Regions from separate parts of the Streptomyces sp. JN8 genome, predicted to be linked through region 2. Evidence: riboswitches for the same ligand, from Rfam matches in the RefSeq annotation. Region 2 holds a riboswitch; the other holds the start of a gene.
The links. Region 2 has a riboswitch for ZMP and ZTP ahead of ACY0MR_RS14735 (serine hydroxymethyltransferase). Riboswitches for the same ligand answer to the same signal wherever they lie in the genome.
Positions count from the first base shown of each region.

Region 1: another riboswitch for ZMP and ZTP. It lies ahead of ACY0MR_RS02455 (bifunctional 5,10-methylenetetrahydrofolate dehydrogenase/5,10-methenyltetrahydrofolate cyclohydrolase); the one in region 2 lies ahead of ACY0MR_RS14735 (serine hydroxymethyltransferase).

Region 1 covers NZ_CM147852.1:510,215-518,065, forward strand. Annotated here, with positions in the region: gene ACY0MR_RS02450 (hypothetical protein) at 1-861, opposite strand, end outside; gene ACY0MR_RS02455 (bifunctional 5,10-methylenetetrahydrofolate dehydrogenase/5,10-methenyltetrahydrofolate cyclohydrolase) at 997-1,827, opposite strand; ZMP/ZTP riboswitch at 1,879-1,987, opposite strand; gene ACY0MR_RS02460 (GAF domain-containing protein) at 2,073-3,473, shown strand; gene exaC (acetaldehyde dehydrogenase ExaC) at 3,517-5,040, shown strand; gene ACY0MR_RS02470 (hypothetical protein) at 5,563-5,838, opposite strand; gene ACY0MR_RS02475 (hypothetical protein) at 6,328-6,642, shown strand; gene ACY0MR_RS02480 (hypothetical protein) at 6,554-6,739, opposite strand; partial or broken gene ACY0MR_RS02485 (DNA/RNA non-specific endonuclease) at 7,124-7,659, opposite strand; partial or broken gene ACY0MR_RS02490 (transposase) at 7,668-7,851, opposite strand, start outside.
Region 2 covers NZ_CM147852.1:3,414,510-3,422,360, forward strand. Annotated here, with positions in the region: gene trpS (tryptophan--tRNA ligase) at 1-161, opposite strand, end outside; gene ACY0MR_RS14725 (RNA polymerase sigma factor) at 218-835, shown strand; gene ACY0MR_RS14730 (hypothetical protein) at 828-1,622, shown strand; gene ACY0MR_RS14735 (serine hydroxymethyltransferase) at 1,890-3,167, opposite strand; ZMP/ZTP riboswitch at 3,239-3,329, opposite strand; gene rocD (ornithine--oxo-acid transaminase) at 3,452-4,660, shown strand; gene ACY0MR_RS14745 (polysaccharide deacetylase family protein) at 4,756-5,451, shown strand; gene ACY0MR_RS14750 (glutathionylspermidine synthase family protein) at 5,474-6,658, opposite strand; gene ACY0MR_RS14755 (hypothetical protein) at 6,673-6,969, opposite strand; gene ACY0MR_RS14760 (DMT family protein) at 7,060-7,851, shown strand, end outside.

The DNA.
Region 1 (7,851 bases), 2.9 Mb from region 2:
CCGGCGCGGGGCGGCGGTGCGGGTCGGCGCGGCGGACGCGCCCGCGGTCGGCGTGTCGGCGGCACGGCCGCCGTCCGTTCCGGTGCCGGCGGTCCCCGTGGCGGTCGGCGCCCGGCCGGCCGGCGGGGTGGCCTCGGCGGTGCCTCCGTCGGAACCGACCGGTGACGGCACGCCGATCCGGTCCCCGCCGGGGCGTCCGCCGGCGGACGGGCTCTGCTCGGTCCCGCCCCGCGCGGCAACGAACGCCGTCGCCACGAGCCCGGCGACGAGCAGCGGGACGAGCGGCACGCCGAAGCGGCGGGCGCCTCTGGCGGCCGGTCCGGGACGGGGCGCGCCGAGGCGGACGAGACGGGGGGACCAACCGCTGTCGGCGCCGGTGGGGGCGTCCGCACCGGCACCGCGGGCGTCGGAGGCGGCTGTCGCGCCGGACGGGCCGGAATGCCCGGGGGCGTCGGAGGAGGCGGACGGGCGGGAAGCGTCGCGGTGGCGGGACTTGCGGGCCCGGTCCGACGCGGCGAGCGCGCCGGTCCGGGGCCAGTCGGCGGGCTCGGCGGGCTCGCCGGTCCGATCTCGCTCTGCGGGCTCGCCGGTCCGATCTGGCTCCGCGGGCTCGCGGGTCCGGTCTCGCTCGGCGGGCTCGCCGAACCAGGCCGACTCGGCGGGCTCGCCGGGCTCGTAGGCCCGGTCTGACGCGACGGGCTCGCCGCACCGGGGCGAGTCGGCGGGCTCGCCGGAGCGACCCGACTCGACGGATCGACCGGACCCGTCGAGGGCTTCGGGCAGCGGGGCGGGACGGCCGAGCGGTTCGGGCTCTTCGGGGCGGCGGTCGGGCGGCGGGGCGGGAGTGGACGGGTGGGGCACGGGTTCAAGGTTCGCCGCTCCGCGGCTCCGCGGCCACCTTTTTAAGGCCGCGGGGAACGGCCTGTACAGAAACGTGACCAACGCACCCCCCGGTCGCGCCCCTCCCTCCTTCCGTCGCCCCGTCACGATCCGGTCCTACAGGCCGAGCTGACGCTCGGCGCCCTCGACGGTCTGGGCGAGGAGCACGGCGATCGTCATGGGGCCGACGCCGCCCGGCACGGGGGTGATGAGCGAGGCGCGCTCCGCGGCCGAGGCGAAGTCGACGTCGCCGATGTTGCCCGGGTTGTAGCCGGCGTCGACGACGACGGCACCGGGCTTGATGTCCGCGCCCTTGATGAAGTTCGGCTTGCCGACCGCGGCCACGAGGACGTCGGCCTCGCGGACGACCGAGGAGAGGTCCTCGGTACGGGAGTGGCAGTACGTGACGGTGGCGTCCCGGCCGAGGAGGAGCAGACCGGCCGGCTTTCCGAGGATCGCGCTGCGGCCCACGACCACCGCGCGCCTGCCGCGGAGTTCGACGCCGTACGCGTCGAGGAGGCGCATGATGCCGCCGGGCGTGCAGGAGACGAAGCCGGGCAGGCCGAAGCCCATGGCGGCGAAGGAGGCCATGGTGACGCCGTCGACGTCCTTCTCCGGGGCGATGGCCTCGAAGGCGGCGCGCTCGTCGATGTGCGGGCCGACGGGGTGCTGGAGGAGGATGCCGTGGACCTCGGGGTCCTCGGAGAGGGCCGTGATCGCGGCGACGAGTTCGGCGGTGGTCGTGGTCGCGGGCAGTTCCACGTGCCGGGAACGGATTCCGGCCTTCGCACAGCGGTTCTGCTTCATCTTCACGTAGGTGACCGAGGCCGGGTCCGCTCCGACCAGGACAGTCGCGAGACAGGGCGTGACCCCGGTGCGGCGGGTCACCTCGGCGGCGCGGGCGGCGGTCTCCTCGACGGTGCGGCGGGCGAGGGCGGTGCCGTCCATGAGGGTGGCGGTGCTGGTGGACACGGAAACTCCTGGGCGTCGTCTCTGACAGGTGGTCGCCCAGGCGCACGGCATCGGTGCGGTCGCGCCGGTCGGGAACGCCTCCGCCGGGCCGCTCCCCGGTGGTGATCCACCTCAAGCGCCAGTCACGGCCCGAGCCCCACTCTACGTGAGCGGTCGGGGGCCGGTCCCGGACAGGGTGGGCGGAACCGGCGCCGCGACGCTTGTCGACGGCGTCCCCGGGCATGACGATGAGCCGGACGGGCCGGGACGACCTCGACGAGGAGGCCGAGTTGAGCGGGAGACGAGTACCAGGACGGACGGCGTCGGGGAACCGGCCGGCCGACTGCGGACCATCGACGCCCGCGGCACCGGCCGCCGCGGTCCCGCGGCCGGGCGGCGCCTCCGGGCCGGGCCGGCCGGATCCCGGGACTCCGGCCGGAATACCGGAGACCGGGGAGGTCCGGCCGCTGGTCGCGGCCTCGTGGCGGCGCTCCGCACGCGCGCGGGTGAGTCCGGACGGAGCGGCCCGCGTGGAGCTGGACGAGGACGAGCTCGCCGACCTCCGGGACGGCCATCCCCTCGCGGCCGCGATGCCGGTCGTCCGGGAGCTGATGGGGGCGTACGCGACGGACGGGGAGCATCTCCTCGCCGTCTGCGACGCCGCCGGGCGGATGCTGTGGGTCGAGGGGCACCCGGCCACGCTCCGTAAGGCGCGCGGGATGAACTTCGTCGCCGGGGCCCGCTGGTCGGAGGCGGCCGCCGGCACCAACGCGCCCGGGACCGCCCTGGCCGTCGACCGGCCCGTGCAGGTGGTCGCCGCCGAGCACTTCCGGCACCCGGTGCGGGCGTGGACCTGCGCCGCGGCCCCCGTGCACGACCCGCGCAGCGGGCGCGTGCTCGGCGCGATCGACATCACCGGCGGGAGCCGGCTCGCCCATCCGCACAGTCTCGGCTTCGTCCAGGCGGTGGCGCGGGCGGCGGAGTCGCAGCTCGCGCTCCTCGCTCCGGCACCAACGACGGGCCGGGCGAGCCTCGCCGCGCTCGGCCGCGACGAGGCCGTCCTGACGCTCGACGGGCGCCAAACCCGGTTGAGCCGGCGGCACAGCGAGATCCTCGTCCTGCTCGCACACCGCCCGGAGGGCCTCGGCGGCGAGGAGCTCCTGACCCTCCTCTACGAGGACGAGTCCGTGACCCCCGTGACGCTGCGGGCCGAGTTGTCGCGGCTGCGGGCGCTGCTGGGGCCGGAGCTGCTGCGGTCGCGGCCGTACCGGCTCGCGGACGGCACGGACGCGGACTTCGCGGCGGTGGACCGGCGGTTGGCCGCGGGGGCCGTCTCGGCGGCGGCCGGAACGTACGCGGGCCCCCTGCTTCCGGCCTCGCTCGCCCCCGGTGTCGTACGCCTGCGGGAGCGTCTCGCGGGCCGGCTGCGGGCCGCACTGGTCGACCGGGGGGACCCCGGGCTGCTCGCGGACTGGGCGTACAGCGGCTGGGGCGAGGACGACCTGGTGGTCTGGCGGGCGCTGTGCGCGGCGGTGCCTGCGGCCCAGCTCCCGCCCGTACGGGCGCGCCTCGACTTCCTGGAGGCGGAACTGTCCGCCGGTGCAACGGTGTTGCAACCTCCGGGTCCGCACACTCGGCGGTGACGTCGGTCAGGGACGGCCGGCGCGTCCGAGGGAGGCCCTGCCCATGACCCGTTACGCCGCACCCGGTACCGAGGGCGCGCTCATGTCGTACGAGGCCCGGTACGACCACTGGATCGGCGGCGCGTACGTCGCTCCGGCGCTCGGCCGCTACTTCGAGAACCCGAGTCCGGTGGACGGCCGCCCGTTCACCGAGGTCGCGCGGGGCACCGCCGAGGACGTGGAGCGCGCCCTCGACGCGGCGCACGCGGCCGCTCCCGCGTGGGGGCGGACCGCGCCGGCGGACCGCGCGGCCGTGCTGCTGCGGATCGCGGACCGGATGGAGAGCCGCCTGGAGGAGCTGGCGGTCGCGGAGAGCTGGGACAACGGCAAGCCGGTCCGGGAGACGCTGGCGGCCGACATCCCGCTCGCGATCGACCACTTCCGCTACTTCGCGGGCGTGCTGCGGGCGCAGGAGGGTGCGCTCAGCGAGATCGACGACGACACGGTGGCGTACCACTTCCACGAGCCGCTGGGAGTGGTGGCGCAGATCATCCCGTGGAACTTCCCGATCCTGATGGCGGTCTGGAAGCTGGCGCCCGCGCTCGCCGCGGGCAACGCGGTGGTCCTCAAGCCGGCCGAGCAGACCCCGGCCTCGATCCACTTCTGGCTGGGGCTGGTGGCGGACCTGCTGCCGCCGGGCGTCCTCAACATCGTCAACGGGTTCGGCGAGGAGGCCGGCAAGCCGCTCGCGTCCTCGCCGCGCGTCGCCAAGATCGCGTTCACCGGCGAGACCTCGACGGGCCGGCTGATCATGGGGTACGCCTCCGAGAACCTGAAGCCGGTGACGCTGGAACTCGGCGGCAAGTCGCCGAACATCTTCTTCGACGACGTGTGGGCGGCGGACGACGACTTCCGCGACAAGGCGCTGGAGGGCTTCACGATGTTCGCCCTCAATCAGGGCGAGGTCTGCACCTGCCCCTCGCGCGCGCTCGTCCAGCGGGGCCACTACGGCGAGTTCCTTGAGGCGGCGATCGCCCGCACGGAGAAGATCGTCCCGGGCCACCCGCTCGACACCGACACGATGATCGGCGCACAGGCGTCGGCCGAGCAGCTGCGGAAGATCGTCTCGTACCTGGAGATCGGCCAGAAGGAGGGGGCCCGGATCCTGACGGGCGGCCAGGTGGTCGAGCACGGCGGCGACCTGGCGGGCGGCTACTACGTCCAGCCGACGATCTTCGAGGGGGACAACCGCATGCGGGTCTTCCAGGAGGAGATCTTCGGCCCGGTGGTGGCGGTGACCTCGTTCACGGACTTCGACGACGCGATCAGCACGGCGAACGACACCCTGTACGGCCTGGGGGCCGGCCTCTGGACCCGCGACACGAACACGGCCTACCGCGCGGGCCGCGCCATCCAGGCGGGCCGCGTCTGGACCAACTGCTACCACGCCTACCCGGCCCACGCGGCCTTCGGCGGCTACAAGCAGTCGGGCATCGGCCGCGAGACCCACCGGATGATGCTGGACCACTACCAGCAGACGAAGAACCTGCTGGTGAGCTACTCCCCGAAGAAGCTCGGGTTCTTCTAGGGACACCAAAGGAGGCGCCTGACCTGGGCTTTCGCCCGTCAGGCGCCCCTCACTCGCACCGCAAAGGGAGGGGTCGCGTCTGCGCCGAAACTCCCATTTCCTCCCGCCCGTGTCCCAGTCCTGACCAGCACTTCCGGACCAGTCACGGACCAAACTCGGGACTCACCGATCAGTCGCCTGACCGCGGCTGACGCGGTCCCACTCCTTCATGGACTGCTCGATGAGGCGGTTGGCCTGCTCTCGCACGCCGCCAGGAAGTTGGCGTAGTGCCGGAAGAGGACCTCGATGCTCTGCCCCGCGCGGCGGGCGCGCCCCGGCGAGTCCGCGAGGACTGAGGTGTAGCAGGGTGGAGCGAGCCGTCGTCCAGGTCGACCACCCGGCGTCCACGAGAGGAACGGCCACGCGGTCGGCGAGTTCGTCGTCGTCTCCGGCCAAGTGGCGCGGAAGCACCCAGTAGGCCGGGCGGGAGGAACGGAAGGGGTGGTTCGGGTTCAGGGGCGCCTCCAGGCGGTGGGGGTGGGGCTACCGCGCGGCGATCCCGGTGCGCGAGCGGCGGGGTGCTTCCGTCGGCTCGTGCCAGCCAGCGGCGACGGCAACCTCCGGCGGGACGGGGCCCTGCTGATCCCCGTTCCCCGTCACGTAGACCGTCGTACGACCGAGCGCGTCCTGCGCGGCGATCACGTCGCCGATGCCATGACGGAAGGGGAAGAGTGGGTTGATGGCGAGGCACACAGGGGTGTCGGGGTCGACCGCGGACAGCCGGTCGATGAGGTCCCGAGCGGTAGTGGTGGAGGACAACGGCAACTCCATGGGCATACACCTCTCTGACCTGGACATTTTCGAGAAGGTGTCTACGTTGACATCCCTTCGCCCCTGTCCACCAGGCCCTCCCCGCTTCTTCCTGTCTGCCTGGGGCGAACTCTCGGATTGGGCCCTTGGACGCGTTCCCACGCGACGGGGCGGGCCGGTGGTCAGGGCTCCGGATTCTCGTCCTGGGCGGTTCTCCAGCGGTCGCAACAACGTTGACCACTCCTGATCGGTCGACACGCGTGCGGCAGCCAGACCCCCCTGTGCTCGTCGGACAACCCCCGTGGCACCGCGCCGCTCGGAAGCTGCCGCCGCATCACATAGCCTGGCTGAGCAACTGAGAACGAGCGGAGCCACGGATCCCGCACCCAGGCCTTCGTCCGGCAGAGCATCCAGATACGGACGTGGCCTGCTGGCGATGGCCACGCCGGCCCGAACACGAACGGCTCACAGTTCTTCGTCGTCTACGGCGACTCCGCGCTGCGACCGATCTACACGGTGTTCGGCAAGGTCAGCCCCGCAGGTCTGGCGATACTGGACAAGGTCGCCGCCGGAGGCATCGAGCCGACCGCGGAGGAAACCGGCACCGGTCGACGGCACACCCGCACTACTGAGGTCCGTCATCTGGAGATTCTCCAGCCAGTGCGCCGGCTGGCGGCTCGATCCCGCCGCTGGTGGAGAGCGCACCCCCGTATGCCCGCGCCCGTCAGCCGCCCAGGATCTCGTCGTTCGGATCGAAGGTGTGGTCGTGGACCGGCAGGTTGTCGAGGATGTCGGAGTGGGCATCGCCGGTGAGTACGGAGAGGATGAACCGGGCACTCGGCACCGGGTGGTACTCCCACTCCGGTCCGCGGCCCGCGTTCGCCAGGACGGTCCAGTCCTCGGGGCGCACGCTCTCGCCGGTGAGCCAGTAGAGGTAGGCGCCCGTCCCTCGATGTACGCGAAGGGAAGCAGCCCCGCACCGTCGTCCTCCAGCTGCTCGGGACGGTGCTCGAGACCGATCTCCCACAGCCGGGCCAGCACCTTGGCGCGCTCCGCCTTCATGGCCAGGAGGTCGTAGTCGAGGTCGGCGCAGTCGGGCTCCAGGATCCAGATCGTCTCGTCGAAGACGCCCCCGCCGTAGGTGTCGACCAGATCCTTGAAGTCCTCCGGCAGGGCGCTGCCCAGGCGGGCCTCGACCCCGGGCCAGGCCCGCGGCTGACGCTCTGCCGGCGGCGGGACGACGCGGGTGAGCTGTTCCACGTCAGGGTGCATCAGGGTGTCTCCGGGTGAGGGCTCAAGGCTTGGGGGCGTTCAGGAGGTGATGTGGTTGGTCGGGGACGCGCCTTCGTAGGGGGTGCACTGAAACCCCTTGTTTCCGGTGGTGTGGATCGACAGGCCGATCGGGACCAAGTCGGTCGGGTCGTTCGTCCGGTAGATCGGGGTCACCGTGTAGTTGATCGTCTCGTGGTTCTTGTCCACGGCGTGTCGGATCTGGTCCTCGATCGCCTTCATGACCGGGCTGTTGGCATTGCGGTGCATGGCCACGAAGTTGCGGGTGTCCTTGTCGGAGCCGCCGATCTGGGCGCCGAGCAGGTGGGTCTTGTTCCACTTCTTGTACTTCTGGTAGCCGACGACGTTCGTCGGCGGCCTGGTCGTGCCACCCGTCATGCCTGGTTCGATCTTCGCCCGCATGGTGCCGGACCGGCCTCCCGGTCCGGTGCTGAACCGGACGCGACCGCCCCAGGTGGGGTCGGTCTCGTCGCACGGCGTCAGGCCGAGCGGATCCTGGAGGGTGAAGGGGTTGTCGACGTAGGTGAACGGGTTTGGGGCGCGGACACGAAGCCGTGGAGCCAGGCGAAGGTGCGCTCGACCACCCATCTGTAGGCGCCCAGACCGCTCCCGTGCGCTGTGCCGCAGCGAGCGATGACGGGGAGGATCCGACGGGCCCGGTCCGGGTCACGGTAGATGTCGTGGTCGTAGCCGCGGCCGGCGAAGACCGACGGAGGCTTGCGGCGAGGCCGC
Region 2 (7,851 bases):
TGCGGGACCGTGATCGCGTGCAGGTCGACGACCATGTAGAAGGCGTCGTGGGACTCCTGGAGGGCGACCCACTGGCGGACGGCGCCGAGGTAGTTGCCGAGGTGGAACGAGCCTGCCGTGGGCTGGATTCCGGAGAGCACGCGGGGAACGTCAGAGGCCATGCACATCATTCTCTCAGGTGTGGGAACCGATCCCGGACTGCCGGTGTATCAACAGTGTGAGGACGCGGGAGGGGGGCCTGGTCGACGACGAGGCCGCGGTCATCGCACGGGTGCGCGCCGGAGAGCCGGAGGCGTACGCGGCGCTGGTCCGCGCGCACACGGCGGTCGCGCTGAGAGCGGCGGTGGCGTGCGGTGCGGGCGCGGAGGCCGAGGACGTGGTGCAGCAGGCCTTCTTCAAGGCGTACCGGTCGCTGGGGCGCTTCGAGGAGGGCTCGGCGTTCCGGCCGTGGCTGCTGCGGATCGTCGTCAATGAGACCAGGAACACAGTGCGGTCGGCGGGCCGGCAGCGGGCCGTCGCCGGTCGGGAGGCGGACCTGCTCGGGGGCGAGCCGCGGATACCGGAGTCGGCGGATCCGGCGGTCGCGGCGGTGGAGCGGGAGCGGAGCAGACGCCTCCTGGACGCGCTCGACGCCCTGAGCGAGGACCACCGGCAGGTGGTGATCCACCGCTATCTGCTGGAACTGGACGAGACGGAGACCGCCGCGGCGCTCGGCTGGCCGCGGGGGACGGTGAAGTCCCGGCTGAGCCGGGCGCTGAAGAAGCTGGGGCTGGTGCTCGGAGGGAGCCTGGCCGAGGGACCTGAGGGACCGGAGGGAGGTGGGGGGCGTGGCTGACGAGGGTCTGCCGGACGAGCTGCGGGAGCTGGGGCGGCGGCTGCGGGTGCCGGACGTGGACGGGGAGTCGATGGCCGAGCGGGTGCTCGCCCGGCTCCTCGCCGAGCAGGTCCCGACGCCGGTGCCGGTCCGTCCCCGGCGGGACGTGTGGGGGGCGGTGCGGAGGTGGTCCCGGGCGCGGTGGCGGGCGCTGCTGGCGGGTCTGACCGGGGTGCTGATCGTGCTGGTGCTCACCCCGCCGGTGCGGGCGGCGGTGGCGGAGTGGTTCGGCTTCGGCGGGGTCGCCGTGCGGTACGAGCCGGACGGGCGGCGGGTGCCGGCCGGGGGCCCGGTGCCGGGGTGCCCGGAGCCGGTGCCGCCGGCGGACGCGGGCCGGCTCGCGGGCTTCGAGCCGCTGATACCCGGGTCACTCGGCCCGCCGGACGCCGTGACGGTGACGGGGTCGGCCGAGCGGGGCCGGGCGGTGATCAGCCTGTGCTGGCGCGACGGGGAGCGGACGGTCCACCTGGACGAGTTCCCGGCCGGGCTGGACCTCGGCTTCGCCAAGCAGGTGCGGACGCCGCCGGAGTGGGTGGATCTCCCGGACGGGGCGCAGGGCTACTGGTTCGCGGCCCCGCACCTGCTGACGTTCCCGATGACCGACGGGACGGGCACGGCCTGGACGCATGAGGTCCGCACGGCGGGCCCCACGCTCCTCTGGACGAGGAGCGGGGGCGCGTTCACCTTCCGGCTGGAGGGGATACCGGACCGCGAGGAGGCCCGGCGGACGGCCGAGTCGGTCGGCTGACGTCCGGGGGTCGGCCGGCCGGCCTTCTGGGGCGGGCCGGCCGGCGTAGGGGGGCCCCGGCCGACGTGCTGGGGGTGGGTCGGCTGACGTACGGAGTCCCCGGCGACGTGCTGGGGCGGTCGGCCGACGTCCCGGCGCCAGACGGACGACGTCGGCATCGGGTCGCGGCCGCGGGCGGGTCGGGTCGGGTCGGGTCGGGTCGGGTCGGGTCGGGTCGGGTCGGGTCGGGGATACCCGGGACGGGCAGCCGGGGAGGCCGGGGAACGGTCAGACGGGGAGGCCGGGGGCCGGGAAGGCGGTCAGCAGCTCGGCGACCTCCGCGCGGATCGTGGCGAGGGCCTGCTCGTCGCCGGTGCCGGCGGCCGCGACACCGCGGTCGATCCATTCGGCGACCAGGGCCATGTGCGCGGTGCCGAGCCCGCGGGAGGTGAGGGAGGGGGTGCCGATGCGGATGCCCGAGGGGTCGAACGGCTTCCGGGGGTCGTAGGGGACGGTGTTGTAGTTGACGACGATGCCCGCCCGGTCGAGGGCCTTCGCGGCGGTCTTGCCCGGGACCTGCTTGGGGGTGAGGTCCATCAGGACCAGGTGGTTGTCGGTGCCGCCGGAGACCAGGTCGAAGCCACGGGCGAGGAGCGCCGCGGCGAGGGCCTTGGCGTTGGCGACGACGGCGTGGGCGTAGTCCCGGAAGGAGGGCAGGGACGCCTCGCGGAGGGCGACGGCGATGGCGGCGGTGGTCTGGTTGTGCGGGCCGCCCTGGAGGCCGGGGAAGACGGCCTTGTCGAGGGCCTTGGCGTGCTCCTCGCGGGACATCAGCATGGCGCCGCGCGGGCCCCGCAGGGTCTTGTGGGTGGTCGTGGAGACGACGTCCACGTGCGGGACGGGGGACGGGTGGGCGCCGCCCGCGACCAGACCCGCGATGTGGGCGATGTCGGCGACGAGCACGGCACCGGCCTCGCGGGCGATCTCGCCGAAGGCGGCGAAGTCGATCGTGCGGGGCAGCGCGGTGCCACCGCAGAAGATGACCTTGGGCCGCTCCTTCAGGGCGAGGTCGCGGACCTCGTCGAAGTCGATGAGGCCGGTGTCCTGGCGGACGCCGTACTGGACGCCGCGGAACCACCGGCCGGTGGCGGAGACGCCCCAGCCGTGGGTGAGGTGGCCGCCCATCGGCAGCGCCATGCCCATGACGGTGTCGCCGGGCTCGGCGAAGGCGAGGTAGACGGCGAGGTTGGCCGGGGAGCCGGAGTAGGGCTGGACGTTGGCGTGGTCGGCGCCGAAGACGGCCTTGGCGCGCTCGACGGCGAGGGTCTCGACCTGGTCGATGTTCTGCTGGCCCTCGTAGTAGCGGCGGCCGGGGTAGCCCTCGCTGTACTTGTTCTGGAGGACGGTGCCGGAGGCCTCCAGGACGGCGGCGGAGACGTAGTTCTCGCTGGGGATCAGGCGCAGGGTCTCGGCCTGGAGGCGTTCCTCGGCGCCGACGAGTGCGGCGAGCTCGGGGTCGGCGGCGGCGAGCGCGGGGTGCGGGTAGGGGTGCTGCGATGCGGTCATGGCGGTGTCCTCCGGGCGTCGGCGGGTCCCGGGGCACTGCGTGAGGCGCGGCGCCACGCGGGACTTCGGTCCCGTGACGCCCAGGCGGGCGGCGTCTCGTGTGGTCTGCCGCGCACGGCTTCCCCGGGGTCGCTTCCCCGCGCGCCAGTCGCCGTGCGTGGGGTCAGAGTAGCGGGCGCGGCGCGCGCGAGGTTTCCCGGTCCGGCATCCGAGCGACGATAGAAACAGGGGCCACATCCCCTCGTCGGGGTCACCCCCCGAGCCGCAGGACGAACGGAGATCCCGTGTCGAGCACACAAGACGCGATCGCTTCGGCGGAGGCGCACAGCGCTCACAACTACCACCCCCTGCCGGTCGTCGTCGCTTCGGCGGACGGCGCCTGGATGACCGATGTCGAGGGGCGCCGCTATCTCGACATGCTCGCCGGCTACTCGGCGCTCAACTTCGGGCACGGCAACCGGCGTCTGATCGACGCCGCGAAGGCCCAGCTGGAGCGGGTGACGCTGACGTCGCGCGCCTTCCACCACGACCGGTTCGCCGAGTTCTGCACCCGGCTCGCCGAGCTGTGCGGGAAGGAGGCGGTGCTGCCCATGAACACCGGCGCCGAGGCGATCGAGACGGCGGTGAAGACCGTCCGGAAGTGGGGGTACGAGGTGAAGGGCGTGCCGGACGGGCACGCGAAGATCGTGGTGGCGGCGAACAACTTCCACGGCCGCACGACGACGATCGTCAGCTTCTCCACGGACCACGAGGCGCGGGACCACTTCGGTCCGTACACACCGGGGTTCGAGATCGTCCCGTACGGCGACCTGACGGCGATGGAGGCCGCGGTCACCGAGAACACGGTGGCGGTGCTGCTCGAACCGATCCAGGGCGAGGCGGGTGTCCTGGTCCCGCCGGCCGGCTACCTCGCGGGGGTGCGGGAGCTGACCCGCCGGCGGAACGTGCTGTTCGTGGCGGACGAGATCCAGTCGGGTCTGGGCCGGACGGGCCGGACGTTCGCGTGCGAGCACGAGGGCGTGGTGCCGGACGTGTACGTGCTCGGGAAGGCGCTGGGCGGCGGCGTGGTGCCGGTGTCGGCGGTGGTCGCCGACCGCGAGGTGCTCGGGGTGTTCAGGCCGGGTGAGCACGGCTCGACCTTCGGCGGGAACCCGCTGGCCTGCGCGGTGGCGCTGGAGGTCGTGGCGATGCTGCGGACGGGTGAGTACCAGGAGCGGGCGGCGGAGCTGGGCGAGCACCTGCACGCCGAACTGGGGCTGCTCGTGGGCGGCGGTGCGGTCGAGGCGGTGCGCGGGCGGGGCCTGTGGGCCGGGGTGGACATCGCCCCGTCGCACGGCACCGGCCGGGAGATCTCGGAGAAGCTGATGGCGCGGGGAGTCCTGGTGAAGGACACCCACGGGTCGACGATCCGCATCGCCCCGCCGCTGGTCATCTCGAAGGAGGACCTCGACTGGGGCCTGGAGCAGCTGAGGGGGGTCCTGGCCGGGGAGTGACGGGCCCGGCCGGTTCGAGGGGACGGCGGGGACGGGTCGGAGCGGGTCAACCCGGACCATTGACACGGCAGTTGGTCTAGGCCAATGATGCCGCCATGCCGAGACTCAGCCTGCGCCACGCCGTGCGTGCCGCGCTCGCCGCCGCCGTCCCCCTCGCGCTCCTGGGCGCGGTCACGGGACCCGCGCACGCCGCCCCGCGGGCGGCCTGGCCCGAGCCCGTCCCGGTGGTCCCGCGCGTCGAGACCACCGACCCGGTCGTCTTCATCACCATCGACGACGGCTGGTTCCACGACCCCGCCGCCGCGAAGCTGCTGCTCGACCGCCGGGTCCCCGCCTCGCTGTTCCTGCTGCCCGGCGCCTACTCGTACGACTCCGGGTACTTCCGCGACCTGCTCGCCGGGGGCCCCTCGCGCGTCGAGAACCACACGGTCAACCACCCGGACCTGACCACCCTGGACGCCGCGGGCCAGACGGCGGAGTTCTGCGGCGCGCGGGACCGGCACCTCGCGCAGTTCGGCGACGGCCCCCGGCTGATCCGCCCGCCGTACGGCGTGTACGACGCGACGACCCGGACCGCGGCCCGCGCCTGCGGGGCGAAGGCACTCGTCACCTGGACGTACGACCTCACCACCTGGGGCCAGTGGAGCCCGCCGACGCCGGTGCTCAAGGCCGGCGACATCATCCTGCTGCACTTCAACGAGACCCTGGAGGAGGACCTGACCCGGGCCCTGGCGGCCGCCGAGGCCGCCGGCCTGCGCCCGGCTCCGCTGCGGGACTACGTGCCCGAGTAGGCGGAGCGGGCCCCGTCGCGCCCTACAGGATCACGTGCGGGAGGAAGCGGGCGTACTCGTCGGTGACCAGGTCCGCCGACTCGCGGATGCCGAGACCCGCCGCCTCGTCCTCGACGACCCACGCGCCGAGCACGACCCGGTTGCCGTCGAAGTCGGGCAGCGGGGCCAGCTCCTGGTAGCAGCAGGGCTCCCCGTCCCGGACGAACGGTTCGGTGCCCGCCTCGTGCAGGGTGACGCCGGCGCCCTCGCGGCCGAGCAGCGGCTTGGCGACCCAGCCGGTGGTGGCGGCGAGTTCCCGCGGTCCGTCGAGGTAGGCGGGCAGCAGGTTGGGGTGCCCCGGGTACAGCTCCCACAGGATCGCGAGGAGCGCCTTGTTGGAGAGCAGCATCTTCCAGGCGGGCTCGATCCAGCAGGTCGTACCGGTGCCGCCGCCGTTGTCGAGGGTGTCCAGGACGTGCGGGCCGAAGCGGTCGGTGGTCAGCCACTCCCACGGGTAGAGCTTGAAGCAGCTGCGGATGAACCGCAGCCGGTCGTCCACGAAGCGGCGCGAGAGCCGGTCCCAGCCGATCCGTTCGACGGAGAGCGCCTCGGTCTCCAGACCGGCCTGCTGGGCGGTCTCGCGCAGGTACGCGACCGTCATCAGGTCCTCGCCGAGCTCGTCGCCGTCCGAGTGCGCGAAGTGCAGGGGGCCGGGGGGCAGCAGCCGGGCCTGCTTGCGCCAGGCGTCGACGAGCCGTTCGTGGAGGGAGTTCCACTGGTCCGCGCCGGGGAACCGTTCCTCCATCCAGAACCACTGCGGGCTGGCGGCCTCGACGAGCGAGGTGGGGGTGTCGGCGTTGTACTCCAGCATCTTGGCCGGCCCGGTGCCGTCGTAGCGGAGGTCGAACCGTCCGTAGAGGGAGGGCAGTTCGGCCCGCCGTCGCCAGGACTCGGCGACCAGCGACGCGAGCCTGGGGTCGGTGATCCCCAGCTCGGCGAACCGGTCCCGCTCGACGATGTGCGCGGCGGCGGCGAGGCACATCGCGTGCAGCTCCTCGACGACCTCCTCCAGGGCCTCGACCTCGGGCAGGGTGAAGGCGTAGTACGCGCTCTCGTCCCAGTACGGGCGCAGCGAACCGTCCGGGTAGCGGGTCAGCGGGTAGACGAGCCCCTGCTCCTCCACCGTCTCCTGCCAGCCCGGCCGGGGCTCGATCGTGTGCCGTCGCATGTGCCGGGCCTCTCTCAGCCGCCGCCGGAACCGGAGCAGCCGAAGCCGCCGGTGTCGACGGCCTTCTTGTCGAAGCTGCCGCCGCTCACGCGGTTGTCGCGTATGGAGCCGCCGTAGTAGTACGAACCCCGGTGGGCGCTGCTGCCGTTGTCGTCGTCGCCGCCACCGCTGTCGCACTCGTAGCTGGGCAGCGTCTCCCGGGTCACCGGGTCGACGCACCGCTTGTCCGGGTCGGAGCCGCACGCGGTGATCGTCGCCGCGAGCACTCCCATCCCGCCGAGCACCACCGTGCTCGACCTCAGCCTCCGCATGTCCTGGCCCTCCCCTTCGCAGTCGCGACCGCACAGTGTAGGCCGGTCGATTCCGGCCTCACCGCCTAGAGTCGTTTCGTGCTACTCGGGATGATTTGTGCGCTCGCCTCGTCCGTCTGCTTCGGCGCCGCCTCCGTCTTCCAGGCGATGGCGGCCCGCGCCGCGACGCCGGGGACCGATGGCGGAGTCGACCTCGCGCTGATGTGGCGGGCGCTGCGCCAGTGGCGGTACATCGCCGGCCTCGGCATGGACGGCCTCGGCTTCGTCCTGCAGATCGTGGCGCTGCGGACCCTGCCCATCTACGTGGTCGGCGCGGCGCTCGCCGCGAGCCTGGCGGTCACGGCGGTCATCGCCTCCCGGCTGCTGCGGGTGCGGCTCAGCCGGGTGGAGTGGACGGCCGTCGGCGTGGTCTGCGCGGGGCTCGCGGTGCTGGCCCTCGCCTCCGGCAGGGAGGGCCACGAGGACGGGCCCGCGTGGCTCCCCTGGGCCCTGCTCGCGAGCGCCTTCGGGGTGCTGCTGCTCGGCGCCGTCGGCGGACGGCTGCCGGCGAGGCCCCGCGCCCTGGTCCTCGGCCTCGGAGCCGGATTCGGCTTCGGGGTGGTGGAGGTGGCGGTGCGGCTGATCGACGGCATCGACCTCACCGATCCGGTCTGGTACGCGCTCCTGGTGGGCGGCGGCGCCGCGTTCGTCCTGCTGACCTCGGCGCTCCAGCGCGGTGCGGTGACCACGGCGACGGCGGGCGCCGTGCTCGGCGAGACGGTCGGCCCCGCGATCATCGGCGTGGTCTGGCTCGGCGACACCACCCGCGAGGGCCTCGGCTGGCTCGCGGTCGTCGGCTTCGCGATCGCGGTGGCGGGCTCCCTGACCCTCGCCCGCTTCGGC